3 regions of the Limnoraphis robusta BA-68 BA1 genome follow, and region 2 is predicted to be linked to each of the others. Evidence: riboswitches for the same ligand, from Rfam matches in the RefSeq annotation. Region 2 holds a riboswitch; each other region holds the start of a gene.
What was found. Region 2 has a riboswitch for cyclic di-AMP ahead of VB836_RS23770 (universal stress protein). Riboswitches for the same ligand answer to the same signal wherever they lie in the genome.

Region 1: another riboswitch for cyclic di-AMP. It lies ahead of VB836_RS05245 (hypothetical protein); the one in region 2 lies ahead of VB836_RS23770 (universal stress protein).
Region 3: another riboswitch for cyclic di-AMP. It lies ahead of VB836_RS03465 (ArsB/NhaD family transporter); the one in region 2 lies ahead of VB836_RS23770 (universal stress protein).

The regions. Positions count from the first base shown of each region.
Region 1 covers NZ_JAYGHR010000007.1:32,525-37,120, forward strand. The annotation lists gene VB836_RS05240 (CheR family methyltransferase) at 1-864, opposite strand, end outside; gene VB836_RS05245 (hypothetical protein) at 1,118-1,393, opposite strand; cyclic di-AMP (ydaO/yuaA leader) riboswitch at 1,498-1,643, opposite strand; gene bchD (magnesium chelatase ATPase subunit D) at 2,025-3,998, shown strand; gene VB836_RS05255 (hybrid sensor histidine kinase/response regulator) at 4,447-4,596, shown strand, end outside.
Region 2 covers NZ_JAYGHR010000081.1:15,269-19,864, reverse strand. The annotation lists gene VB836_RS23780 (TIGR04283 family arsenosugar biosynthesis glycosyltransferase) at 1-117, opposite strand, end outside; gene VB836_RS23775 (ABC transporter substrate-binding protein) at 260-1,573, shown strand; gene VB836_RS23770 (universal stress protein) at 1,750-2,277, opposite strand; cyclic di-AMP (ydaO/yuaA leader) riboswitch at 2,340-2,475, opposite strand; gene VB836_RS23765 (type ISP restriction/modification enzyme) at 2,811-4,596, opposite strand, start outside.
Region 3 covers NZ_JAYGHR010000004.1:82,538-87,133, reverse strand. The annotation lists gene VB836_RS03470 (cation:proton antiporter) at 1-738, opposite strand, end outside; gene VB836_RS03465 (ArsB/NhaD family transporter) at 814-2,175, opposite strand; cyclic di-AMP (ydaO/yuaA leader) riboswitch at 2,484-2,619, opposite strand; gene VB836_RS30300 (hypothetical protein) at 2,792-3,157, opposite strand; gene VB836_RS03455 (SLC13 family permease) at 3,343-4,596, opposite strand, start outside.

The sequences.
Region 1 (4,596 bases), on a different contig from region 2:
TTTCCACGCCGACGGATCTCTAAAAAAGCGAGTCGCCCCGATTAAAATATCCTGACAGAGTTTTTGCTGTTCTTCGTTGTTTTTAGCCAAAAATCGAATATAACTATCTATACTTCCCAGGCGAGACAGGGCGAAGCGATGCCCAATGCGACGGTGGAGGGTTGTGGTTTTGTATTGAGAAAAATCCGTTTGTTGTTTTGTGGCGAGAATGTTTAAAATCTGCCCCAACTGCTCTGTCGTAATAAGATTTGGGGCTTGAGGAGAAATCCGTTCATGTCCTCCCAAGTGGGTAATATCATAGACAACCTCAGCCAATTCCACAGGCGAGAGGATTTCATCGACTAAACCGGAGGTAATCGCACTGTTGGGCATTCCTTGAAATTGAGCGCTCTCAGGACATTGAACGAGGGCAATCCCACCAGCCCGACTGATGTTTTTTAAGCCTTCCGCCCCGTCACTTCCCGAACCCGACAGCAAAATTCCGATGGCTCGTTCGTTATATTCTAGGGCGAGGGATTGAAAAAAGTGAGTAATGGGAAGGGGGAGGCCTTCTGTCGGAAAATCACTTAAATACAGGCGATGATCCCGGATATTGAGATAGGTGTGCGGGGGTTGGACATAGACGTTATTTTTGTCGATGGTGCTTTCATTCTCGATCACATTGACGGGTAGCGAGGTTTGGCGTTGTAGAATTTCGGATAGCTGATGTCCGCTATCGGGGGGGTGGTGGAGGATGACAACAAAAGCGGCGTTGGGACTATTGGATAGATTGGCAAAAAAGGTTTGTAGGGCTTGCACTCCCCCCGCCGAGGCGCCTATTGCGACAATATAAAAGTTTTCTTCTTGATCAGATGTATTGGACATCAAACTTGCTCCGCTAAACACATATTCTCACGGTCATTAAGGGCTTTTAGTTTGATACTAACGAGTTTGCGGACAAAGGATCAAGTCGTTGAAAGAGCATTTTTTACTCAAGGAATATGAATCTTTATTCTAGCGTTTTTCAATCTATAGCTGTTTTCAGTTCTGTGAGGTACAACACCGATTGGGTAGAAACCCGGTTTCTGCTAGAAACCGGGTTTCTGGTTCGTACCTCATACGAGCGCACACCGCTATATTAGCCAACTGCAACATTTAGGGATTTGCCAATTAAAACGATCACCTCCAAATAGTTTTTAAACAATTTGCCTAATGTTAAACTTGAGTTAACCAACATCGGTAATGTGGGTGTTGGCATGGTGGTCACAATAAAAGAATGAATAATTGACCACATTAAAACTATTCCTATACTTCCCAAAACAGATATGAGAATAATATCGCTCGTTTTTAGCCACAGGAAAGGAACCAACGCATCAGAAAGCGCGATCAAAGATAATGAAATTCGGGGTGTCATGGTAAACCGTTCAGGTTCTTAGGGTGGGTACTACAAATCAGACCTATACCAACCAAGGAAACTGAATTGACAATCTATCTAATTGTGATTAGAAAGTTGGCGCTTCAGACTCCTCTCAATGCCTACGAAGTTAGCTGACGGGCGAGGGCTGAGAGATGCCCTTCTCATGTCTTGGTCACTCTGTTTCCAAAGACTACCTTTGCGAGATTAGCCCCAAAATTTGGTTCCTCCGTTCCAGCAACACTTGTATTTCACTAAAAAAATTAGTGATCTCAACAAGGGCTTTTATCTGCCGGATTAGGCTGACTGTTTGTTTTATTTTTCTATGCTCATTTTATCTTTATAATTTTTCAATTGTCAACAAGTTTTTAAATTTTTTTGACAGAGAGAATCCGATAAGATTTCCTTTGTGATCTCAGTCAGGGAAACGGATTGATCGAGTAGTCTTTTAATTGTTGTCCGAGATCCTCCCGAAAATTCTCGGATGAGGTATTGTCACCTTTTTTACTGGAAATTTGTATCACAAATTACTAAAATTTGAGAAGCAATGATCAAGCTGTCCGTCAAGCGCTAGTAAAAACACCCATCAATTGCTAAGATGAAAGGCTGTACCTAAAAAACTCCTAAAGTCATGCCTGCGGCAACCGCTCCCACACCGATCAGCTTCCCGTTGAGTGCCGTCGTTGCACAAGAGGCGATCAAACTCGCCCTTTTAATGGCAGCCGTTGATCCAGGACTCGGAGGCGTGGCGATCGCTGGACGTCGAGGAACCGCCAAGTCAGTGATGGCCCGCGCCCTTCATGCCCTATTACCCCCCATCGAAGTCGTCAAAGGGGAAATCGCCAACCTCGAACCCGATCCCGACAACCCCAACCAAGAAACACAAGTTATCCCCGCACCTTTTATTCAAGTTCCCCTCGGCGTAACCGAAGATCGTTTACTCGGTTCAGTGGATGTGGAAAAATCCGTTAGACAAGGGGAAACCGTCTTTCAACCGGGACTCTTAGCGGCGGCTCATCGAGGGATTTTGTACATCGATGAGATTAATTTACTCGATGATAATATTAGTAACTTATTATTAACTGTTCTCACCGAAGGCTGTAACCGAATTGAACGAGAAGGGATGAGTTTTGAACATCCCTGTAAACCGTTATTTATTGCAACTTATAACCCCGAAGAAGGGCCGCTTCGAGAACATTTATTAGATAGAATAGCCATTTCTCTTTCAGCCGATGGCGCCTTAAGTTTAGATCAACGAGTGGCTGCGGTTGATAGAGTCACCAGTTATGCGAGTTCTCCCGAAGCCTTTTTAACTCAATATAGCGAAGATATTGATAACTTAAAAACTCAAATTCTCTTAGCCCGAGAATGGTTAAAAGACGTTAGCATCAAACCCGAACAAATACACTATCTGGTTGAAGAAGCGCTACGAGGCGGAGTCCAAGGACATCGAGCCGAACTCTTTGCCGTGCGAGTCGCCCAAGCTTCAGCCGCCTTTGAAGGTCAAACCGAAGTTCTCGCCGATGATCTGCGACGCGCAGTAGAATTAGTTATCGTTCCCCGTGCAACCGTTATCCAAACGCCACCGGAAGAACAACCTCAGCAACCGCCACCCCCACCGCCCCCCGAACAGTCTGAACAAGACGATGACGTTGACGACGACGAAGATCAAGAAAACCCGGAACCCCCCGAAGAAGAACAGATGAGTATTCCCGAAGAATTTATTTTCGATCCGGAGGGTATTATTCTCGATCCAACTGTGTTATCCTTTGCAAATAAGGCAAACCGTCAGGGTAAATCGGGCAGTCGCAGTTTAATTTTTTCTGATGATCGCGGTCGCTACATTAAACCGATTTTACCCAGAGGAAAAGTTCAGCGAATTGCTGTAGATGCCACTCTCAGAGCTGCTGCTCCCTACCAAAAAGCTCGGCGTCTGCGTCAACCGGATCGCAAGGTGATTGTGGAGTCCGGGGATATTCGCGCCAAACTGTTAGCCAGGAAGTCTGGGGCGTTAGTTGTGTTTTTGGTGGATGCTTCGGGTTCGATGGCACTCAACCGGATGCAGTCTGCTAAAGGTGCCGTCCTGGAACTGCTGAACGAAGCCTACCAAAGTCGTGATCAGGTGGCTCTCATTCCATTTCGCGGTGAACAGGCTGAGGTGTTGTTACCGCCCACGCGATCGATTTCTGCGGCACGACGACGGTTGGAACGTTTACCCTGTGGGGGCGGTTCACCGTTGGCGCATGGGTTAACCCAAGCGGTACGAGTGGGGATGAACGCCAAACAGTCGGGGGATATTGGTCAGGTGGTGATTGTTGCCATTACCGATGGACGAGGAAATGTATCTTTAGCGCGATCGCTCGGTGAACCGATATTAGACGGAGAAAAGCCGGATATTAAGCAGGAATTGTTAGAAATTGCCGCTAAAATTCGGGCGTTGGGGATGCAATTGTTAGTGGTGGATACTGAGAATAAATTTGTTTCAACGGGGTTTGCAAAGGAGTTAGCGAAAACCGCAGGCGGGAAATATTATCATTTACCCAAAGCGACTGAACAGGCGATCGCAGCGATGACTCAAAATGCCATTAAAGATGCGATCGGTTAATGTTTTGATTCGTTTGACTGGGAAATTGTCATTCGTCAACCCTGAAGCTGTTTAATCAAGTTTTGTAGGGGTAATTCATGAATTACCCTTACCAGTTATCAGTTTTTTTACTGTCCCCTGTATCCGGTTCCTTTTTATAGCATTATTTTTTGAATTTCATATCACTATTAAATCCAAACAAAATTACTCCGGTATTTATTAGGGCTTGAATTTTAGGTTTTTTCAATACAATTAAAAATATTGTTAGGAAAAATGTGCTTCAGACAATCTTTAATTTTTCTTTAAAAAGATATCATTGACTTGAAAAAAATATAAAATTACTTTTCGATAAAAAAATAAAGAATGTCTTAACGATTGAAAGCTTAAAACACCATCAAGAACCCGGAAAAAGCGCGATCGCGAACGTTAGAATTAGAAGAATTGTTGTCAGAACAGTCAAATCCGGAAAATGTACCGTGAACCTCTTGAGTCTGATGTGATTTTAGTTGTAGATGACAAGCCAAGCAACCTAGAGACTTTATATACTATCTTAGAAAAGGTCGGTTTCCGGGTCTTTGTCGCTCAAAATGGAGAAAAAGCAATCCAGATTGCAGAATCT
Region 2 (4,596 bases):
CCCGTCTACGACAATCATTTCCCAAGCTGGGGGAGTGAGTAAACGCAAAGTATTCAGGGTGCGGTTTAGGGAACTCGCCTCATTTAAGGTTGGGATAATAATGGAAACACGCAACATTACTGCTGATAATAGGGTGAATGACAGCAAAAAATTTCTGCTCTTAGCAGTATAGTTATTAGTTGTCACCCGGCACATTTATCTCGAGAAACAAATATCCTCAATTTTCGTCCTATCTTGCGAGTCAACATCCCCCCAAGCCATGAAACGTCTGAACCCCTGGAAACGCTTTGGAATTTTTGCTTTAGTTGGTTTATTGCTGAGTTTTGTTGTCAGTTGTGCAACGGTTAGTTCTGATAATAATGCCAGTGATAATCGTCAGGAAGTCGAATTCTGGACGATGCAACTTCAACCGCAGTTTACTGATTATTTTAACCAATTAATTGCGAATTTTGAAGCGGAAAATCCTGAGTTAAAAATTCGTTGGGTCGATGTGCCTTGGTCAGCGATGGAAAGTCGAATTTTAGCTTCTGTTTCGGCAAAAACAGCGCCGGATGTGGTGAATTTAAACCCCGATTTTGCCGCTTTACTCGCCGGACGAAATGCTTGGTTAAACTTAAATGAACAAGTACCAGAAGAGGTGCGATCGCAATATTTACCGAATATTTTAAAAGCCAATAGTATTGAAAGATGTAAAGAAAATAATTGCCGCTTAGAAAATTATGGAGTTCCTTGGTATTTAACAACACAAATTACGATCTATAATCAAGAGTTATTTCAAAAAGCAGGATTAAAAACCGCACCTACAACTTATACAGAACTCGCCGAATTCGCTCAAACGATTAAAGAAAAAACAGGTAAATATGCCTTGTTTGTATCCTTTGTTCCCGAAGATTCTTCTCAGGTTTTACAATCTTTAGTTCAAATGGGGGTGCAGTTAGTTGATGAACAAAGAAAAGCAGCCTTTAACAGTCCTGAAGGAAAAGCCGCCTTTCAATATTGGGTAGATTTATATCAAAATAACCTGCTTCCTCAAGAAGTTTTAACTCAAGGACATCGACGCGCAATTGAACTTTATCAAGCGGGAGAAATCGCTATTTTAATATCAGGGCCACAGTTTTTTAAAGCCATTGCAGAAAACGCTCCCACTATTGCTAAAGTTTCGACTCCCGCCCCACAAATTACCGGAGAAACCGGGAAAAAAAGCGTTGCGGTGATGAATTTAGTGATTCCGAGAGAAACGCCTAATCCTGAAAATGCGTTAAAATTTGCCTTGTTTGTCACCAATTCTACCAATCAACTCGCTTTTGCAAAAGTCGCAAATGTATTACCTTCGACGGTTGAAGCCTTAAAAGATAGTCATTTTAGACCCGTTCAAGGACGAAATACCCAAGAAGATCAAGCCCGAATTATTAGTGCAAAACAAATGGATGAAACCGATACTTTACTCCCCCCCTTAAAAGATATCAAAAGACTGCAAAAGATTATTTATGATAACTTACAAGCCGCAATGTTAAACGAAAAAACCGTCGAACAAGCGCTTTTAGATGCAGAAAATGCTTGGAATCAACGGTGATAATCCTATCGGTCAAATCTATCCTAAGATGGATGATCGTAATGATAGTTTAACGCTTTTTATTGCCGCTTGCAGGCTTTGCTGGAGTGATTGCACTTTGGTGGCTTTTGGAGTCTGCTGATCGCTATTACCGATGATAATAACATCTGCATTCCAGCGATAGGCATGATGACAAATTAATCGGAAGAGACAACGCTCAACTCTTTTGGTAATAATCCTAAAATGGGGCAGGGCGTTTGATTTGCTAATTGCTTAACCAACGGATGTTTTAAGGTTCGACATCCGAGTAACATCACCTCAGCATCCATTTCTTGGGCTGTTTTACTGAGTTCAGTCGCAACATTACCAATTCGTAAATGAGCATCCAGAGAACCCCGCCATTCACTGGCTAAACAGCGTGCTTGCCAAAGAATATGATCGGCTTTTTCTATCGTTGCGGGTTGAACCTGATCAATGACATAAACAATATGAACTAAGACGGGATTTTGCTTGACTAAACGGGTTTGATGCGCGATCCAAAGTGCCATATCCAGCGCCGCTTGACTCTGATCTGATCCGGTATAACCCACGACAATATTCAGGGTGAGGTTAGAGGATTCTGTTCGACGTGGAGAGATTTTGTTTTGAGGTAATAGCACCATTTGCTGTGTCAAGTCATCGCAGCCAAGTACGCTCTGTAAACGCATCAACATCGGTTTCCGCATGAAGTTGTCTCCTTATCTGTGTGGTGATTTAGCGAGTGTTAAGGAGATCCAATGTTGCAATTGGGTTCTCCTTCCAATGCCTACGAAGTTAGCTGACGGGCTAAGGCTGGAAGGTGCCTCTCTCGGTTACATTGCGCGAGATTCGCCCCGATTTTTGGTTCCTCCGTTTCTCACAAAGTTTCTCTGCTCTTGTAGAAGTTGAGAAATTCTGCTCGAATTAGGCTGGCTTGCTATTCTTTCTGAACTATTATAGCATTGAATGAAAAATGTCTACTCTGTCTAAAGATATAAAAGGGGCGACTCGTCCCGGATAAATAGAGTCCGGATTACAGTTTTTTCAGTTAACAGTTTTTGAAGAATTGTAACGTGGGGATTGAGTAACGAATCTCTCTCAAAATCTCAAACTTAAGCGGAGTTCTGCCCTAGCAATTAAAGCCGGGTTATAGGGAAGATCAAAGTCGCTATCGTTTAGATTGGTCATAGTTGATCCCCCCTGCCCACTTAAAAAGAGGGGTGAGTTTTTGGTGAGTTTTTTATTCGATTGGAAAACCGCCATATTGATTAATTATATCATCAATTTGCTGCATCAATATCATTGTTTCGTTTAAGGCTGTAACAATATTTTGATAATGTTCTAAATCGTCAAAGTCTAACACTCTGTCTTTTCGATCTTTTAACCATTTTTGACAGACTTGATATCCTCCCACATAAAAATTCCAAACCTCTAACGGAACTCCTTCAAAGTATTGGGTTTTGTTAATATAAACTCGTCCGGGTTGATTTTGCTTCGGTTCAACATAACGAACTTTTTCAACTTTATTATCTCCGTCTTCGGGATAACTGGTCATTTCTGTTGCGGTAACTTTCATCAGATGCAGGTTAACGAGGCGATCGCCTTTTTCACACAAACACCAAAATAATTCAGAGTTGGATGTTAGGGGAACCCGAGGAAAGTCTATTTTGAGAAATTCTGCATAACGTTGGCGGTAGGTGGGAGAATGAAAGATGGCGTAAATGTAATTAAAAATATCTTCGGGGCCAAAAGTTTGGTGTTTGTCGCCTTTTCCATCTGCAATAAATTCTAATTCTAGGCGAGTTGAGAAGTCTTGAATAAATTCCGATGAAAGGTTAGGGCGGCGACCTCCAGGTGCGTTAGTGGGTTGTAAATCAAATAATGTGGGGTTATCAGTGGGGTAAAGATAGAGAGGAAAAAGATAACTTCTCTCTTTTGTATTACTAGATATAGAACAGTTATCTGTAACAAATTTTGTAATTCCTACTAAAGTCCACTCTCTTTGTTGTGATTGTTGACGAGATGTTATTAATCCCAAATTATCACCATAAATCATATGTTGCATTATATTATATCCAGCACCTCCACGTCCAATTTGAATGAGATTAATTTGATATAGTAAATACCTCTGATCAAAAGGTCTATAAAGATATGGAATAATATTTTTCCGCCAATCTGTAGCTCTAATTTTATTCCTTTCTCTGTAAGTATTCCAGTAGCGATCATCTGACAAACTATATGTTTCTTTAATTTGAATATCAGTATATTGATCGCTTTGCAAAGTTTCTATTCTTTGATTAAGACTTTCTAAATCAAAATCAATTAATAGTTTATCTCGATTAGTTTTTACGCCAGTTAAGTTTGAAGATAAAATGTCAGCTATTTTCCAATAGGCTTGATACTCTGGTAGTAGTCTTTTATCTTGAGGTTTGAATAGATAAAAAGATGATTCTGGTTTTAATATTTCCCAATCTGTTGAACTCACATCATTTTCAGCTAACCAATGATATTTTCCGCTTATCAGTTTTTTTTCTTTAGACTGATTTTCATATAACTCCCGTACTCCCCATAAATCAGCATGATAAACTGTAGCAAGCTTTTGACTGCTTTCAGGATACTTAACAAAAATTCCAATCGCGACACCCTGCTGAATATCAAACACATTCTGATCGGGTGAACCATCTGAACAGACCTCTTTCTTTTTGCTATTTCCATGCAAATCTAAAACATAAATTTCATCAAAGGTTTGCATCAAATTTTGACGCATTCCTCTAAACGTTGGGTTATCTAAATAACCATGATTTGTGATTAATGCAACAATTCCATCACCTGTTAAACGAACTCGATGTTGAGCAAAACGAATAAATTTAACATAATCATCCAATAAATTTTGTGAGTTATGTTCTTTTAAAGGTTGACCATCAACTTGATAGTAATCTCTGACCAATCCAACAATCCAAGGATCGGTATTCATAGAAACTGCTGAATAAGGCGGATTTCCTAATACAACCATCACAGGAATATCT
Region 3 (4,596 bases), on a different contig from region 2:
TTGATCGATCTGAATAATTTGAGCGCCAACAGAAGCGAGAAATACTGATAATAAAACAAATAAGAACTGATTGCCTTCTTCACTGCCATTTCTTTTAAAATAGGCTTTTCCAGCCCAATCAAAGCCAAATAAAACGACAGCCGAATAAATCGCTAGGCTTCCGAGTTGCCAACTCAAACTATAGAGTGAAAATTCTCCGGCTTGAACGGACACACAAATTGCCAAGACTAATAAAGCGCTAATACTGGTAAAAATCGTAGCACCAACACTAATAATAATTGGTTCTGTATCAATCAGTCCTAAGCGTTGAACAATGGGATAAGCCAACAGCGTATGAGAAGCCAGTAAGGAACCAATTAAAATAGCCGCATTCCAACCAAAGCCGAACCAAAGCCCAATAGCAATTCCCGCCAGCATGGGAAAAATAAAGGTAGAAATTCCAAAGCCTATCGCCCGATCTTTTTTGCTTTTAAACTGGGCGAGATCAATTTCTAAACCCGCTACAAACATCAGGTAAATTTTCCCGATGTCTGACAGCAGTTTCATGGTTTCAGATTGAGAATCTAATACGCCTAAACCATGTTCACCTAAAACTACACCTGCTAATAATAATCCCACGAGTCCAGGAAGACGGAGACGTTCAAACCAGGGCGGTAACGTCAGAGAAACGAGTAGTAATATGGTAAAGATGACAATGGGGCTGTCTGGTAGCCAATTGAGTAGTTGCATGGTTGGCATTCACGAGTCAAAACCAATACCAACGATAACCCATTTCAAAGAAATCAACAACTGAAGTCAATTTCAAAAAAAGGATTATGACTGTTTGAGAAACATAACTCCAACATATATTGCGGCTGCTACCAGTTGAACTCCCATGACTGGTAATCCGTATTTGAGGAATCTTTGAAATGAAATTGTGCGTCCATGTTGTTCAGAAATCCCTGCTGCCACAATGTTAGCAGAAGCCCCTAATAAAGTGCCGTTGCCGCCCAAAGTCGCACCATACATCATCGCATAAAATAAAGGTAAGACTTCAACCGGAAACTGTCCTTGAAAATCTACGGCTAATACTTCAGGCCCGGCTAAACCGACATTCACTAAATATTGTTTGAGAAGGGGAACCATCGCCACGACGAGGGGAATATTCGGAACAACACTCGAAAGAATACCGACAAAAAACAGTAAAAGGATTGAACCAAAAGCAATATTTGTACCCACGACAACGGCTAAAACGCCAGACAAATTATTAATGACCCCGGTTTTTTGGAGTCCTCCCACTAACACAAAGACAGCCATAAAGAAGAGTAAGGTACTCCAGTCAATATCCCGGAGAATATGGTTGATCGAATCAATATGACTATGATGGGATAATAGCAGGGCTAAAGCTGCCCCTAATAACGCTACAGCCCCCGGTGAAACAGGAATCGGTAAGGATTCTCCGATGATAAAAAAGGTGATCACAAAAGCTGCAATTAGACCTCCTATAGCTAAGGTTCGGGGATGATTAATTTTAGGGAGAGAAAGTTTATCAATATTTTTTAATTTGGCTCTCCAGATTTTTGGGAATAAAATAGGCAGTAACAGAATTACACTTAAAACCGCTACCGCACCGCCTAAGCTGAGGCGAAATAAGTAATCTGTAAAACTCATGTTAATCGCATCTCCGACGATATAGGTTGCCGGATCACCGACTAAGGTTAATAATCCTGCACTATTGGCGATAAAAACCATTAAAATCAACAATGGCACAAAGTCAATTCCGATTTGTGTCGCCATTGGTGGAATGAGAGGTGCGAGTAACATGACCGTTGTCGCGTTGGGAAGAACGGCACAAATCGGGGCGGTAATTGCTACAATTCCCAGAAGTAATCGCTTTCCTTCTCCTTTAGAAATCATCACCATTTTTGTCGCTAGATAGGCAAAAACATTAGTCGGTTCAAAGGCACGAACTAACACCATAACCCCAAAGAATAAAGCAATAGTTGCATGACTTTGACTAATATAATCGACGGCTTCTGTCAAGGTCATTACATGAAGAAAAACCAAAATTAAGGCACCTAAAAGTGCAGCAATGGTTAAGTGTAGAAAATCTGTCGTAATGAAAAACATTACGGCGATAAATGTTGTAGCTGCAATGAAAGGCTGAAAATTACCCATAGATAGAAAATGATCCATAGCAGTAAACCTGATAATTAGTGGTGTTGGAGGGTTCAACTTGGCTGTGACGATTTAGGTAAGTCTAAAAAAATACCTAACATTCGATGGATAGCCTAAAACTTGCAGTTAGGTTTGAGGAAAATTAAACCTAACTAACTGACTAGAATTATTAAGTTTGAGTAGGGTTGGAAAAAAGTTAAATCCAACCCCTAAAAAATTTATTTTTCACAATGCCTCAATCAAACAAACAGGTACACAGAAGCGAGCAGTACCAATGGTTGCAACTGAGAGAATCAAGACATTGTAATAGTATACGTGTCGATTCTTCAGTCTCCCCTCAATGCCTACGGAGTTAGCTGACGGGCTAGGATTGAGAGATATCCTTCTTGACTCATCGGGAGTCAAAGATAAGCCCCAAAAAGTGGTTCCTCCGCTCCCCATTGTTCTAAGCAGGAATGCTGAGAAGATAATGAGAGATTAGGCTGACTTGCTCTTGATGAACGTAGCGTAACATATTTTTTTTCAGAAGGGAAGATCTGTATAGAATTAATTAAGATTAGTTAATCAAATCCCCAGCTTCATCAAGAAACGGGGGACTTGTATTACTGATTAAACAAGATTACAGGGATTGAGTTTACCACCATTTGCGATTCCCTTCTTCATCAACACGGGCTTGACGAATGACATCAGAAATCTCTTCAGCATCTCGGACATGGTGTAATGCTTCTTTATTCCCATCTTCATCTTCTACGATAAAATAAGTGGGAACAACAACATGATCTCCAGTCACATCGGGCGCATCAACAGCCACTTGTTTAGCCTTTTCTTCGACAGACATCGACTCATCAATGCGATCGCCAGGGTTTGCTGTTAAGCGATTTCCCTTTTCTTTTAATTCTGCTTTTTGTTGACGTTTTTGTTGAGGATCAACTTCCTCGGGGTTCATCGGTTGTTGAATATCGGAATTTTTTTGATCTTCGTTTCTGGTATCACTAGGCATTACTTTAATCTCCTTTTATCAGGATCTTCAAAAATTGACTTTTTTTTACTGTAGTCAATTTATGCCTAGACTTTCATCTTGCTTTAGGAGTAATCTTTCAAAATTCCTAAAAATTATCCTCCTTCTTCAGAGAGAAAGAAGCGATAAAATATCTCTTCTCTCTCTATTAAAATCTACCTATTACTTCAGGGTTCTAAACCATACAGCCAGACAATTAATAGGGGTGTAACAATTGCCATCAATAAATTCAGAGGTCCACCGACGCGCAAAAAGTCAACAAACTTGTATCCTCCAGGCCCATAAACCATTGTATTAGTTTGATAGCCAATGGGTGTCATAAAGCTATTAGAAGCAGCAAATGTCACCGCAAACATAAAAGCCAAAGGGTTGAGATTTAACGTTTCTGCAACTTGTACAGCAATGGGAATCATTAAAACAACTGAAGCATTATTAGAGAGAATTTCGGTTAATACAGAGGTTGCAGCAAAGAAAAAGGTTAAAATCCAATAGCCAGAAAGATTACCGCCTAATCCAGCAATGAAATTCCCTAGTAATTCTGTAGCGCCAGATTTATCCATTGCTGTTCCTAAAGGAATCAAACCTGCTAACAGAAAAATCACATCCCAACGTACCGCCCCGTAAATTTCCCCGGGTTTCAGACAACCTGTAACAATCATTAAAATTACGCCTGTTAAACCAGTGATTAAAATTGGCAGCCAGTCAAAGGCTGCAACCCCAATCACAGCCAGGGTAATTAATACCGCAATCAGGGCTTTATCGGTGCGAAGGGTTTCGACATCTTGTTGTTCTAAAACCAGGAGTTCTCGGGTTGTTTGTAAACCAATAAAACTCTGTTTCGGCCCTTGAACCAATAACAAATCACCAAATCGTAAGGGAATTCGACCTAAACGACCTCGCAATAATTCAGCCCCTCTACGAATGGCTAAAACCGTCGCATTATAGCGTTGTCGAAAGCGTAATTCTTTCAGTGTTGTGCCAATTAAACGGGAATTTGAGAGAATTAATACTTCCCCAATTTTCTCTTCTTCAGTGGTTAAAATTGATTCAATTTCTTGGGTTTGAAACTGTACATCGGGTAACAGACTTAACCCTCGTTCTTCGCGGATTTTGAGTAAATCATCTTTCCCACTACGAACGATCAAAATATCTCCAACCCCTAAAACTTTATCCCCCAAGGGTTGAGAAAAACGCATACCATTTTGAACAATTTCTAGAACATCCAAATCAAACTTACGTTGAATTTCACTGCCACTGAGAGTTTGTCCAACTAGACTGGAACGGGGTTTGATAATTAATTCACTGAGGTAGTCTTTAATGTCATAATCTTCACCAATAAATTCAGTCGCAAGCGGTTTGCGATTCGGTAAAAGTTTAGGGGCGATGAAGGCTAGATAAACTAAACCGATCAGAAAGGTAAG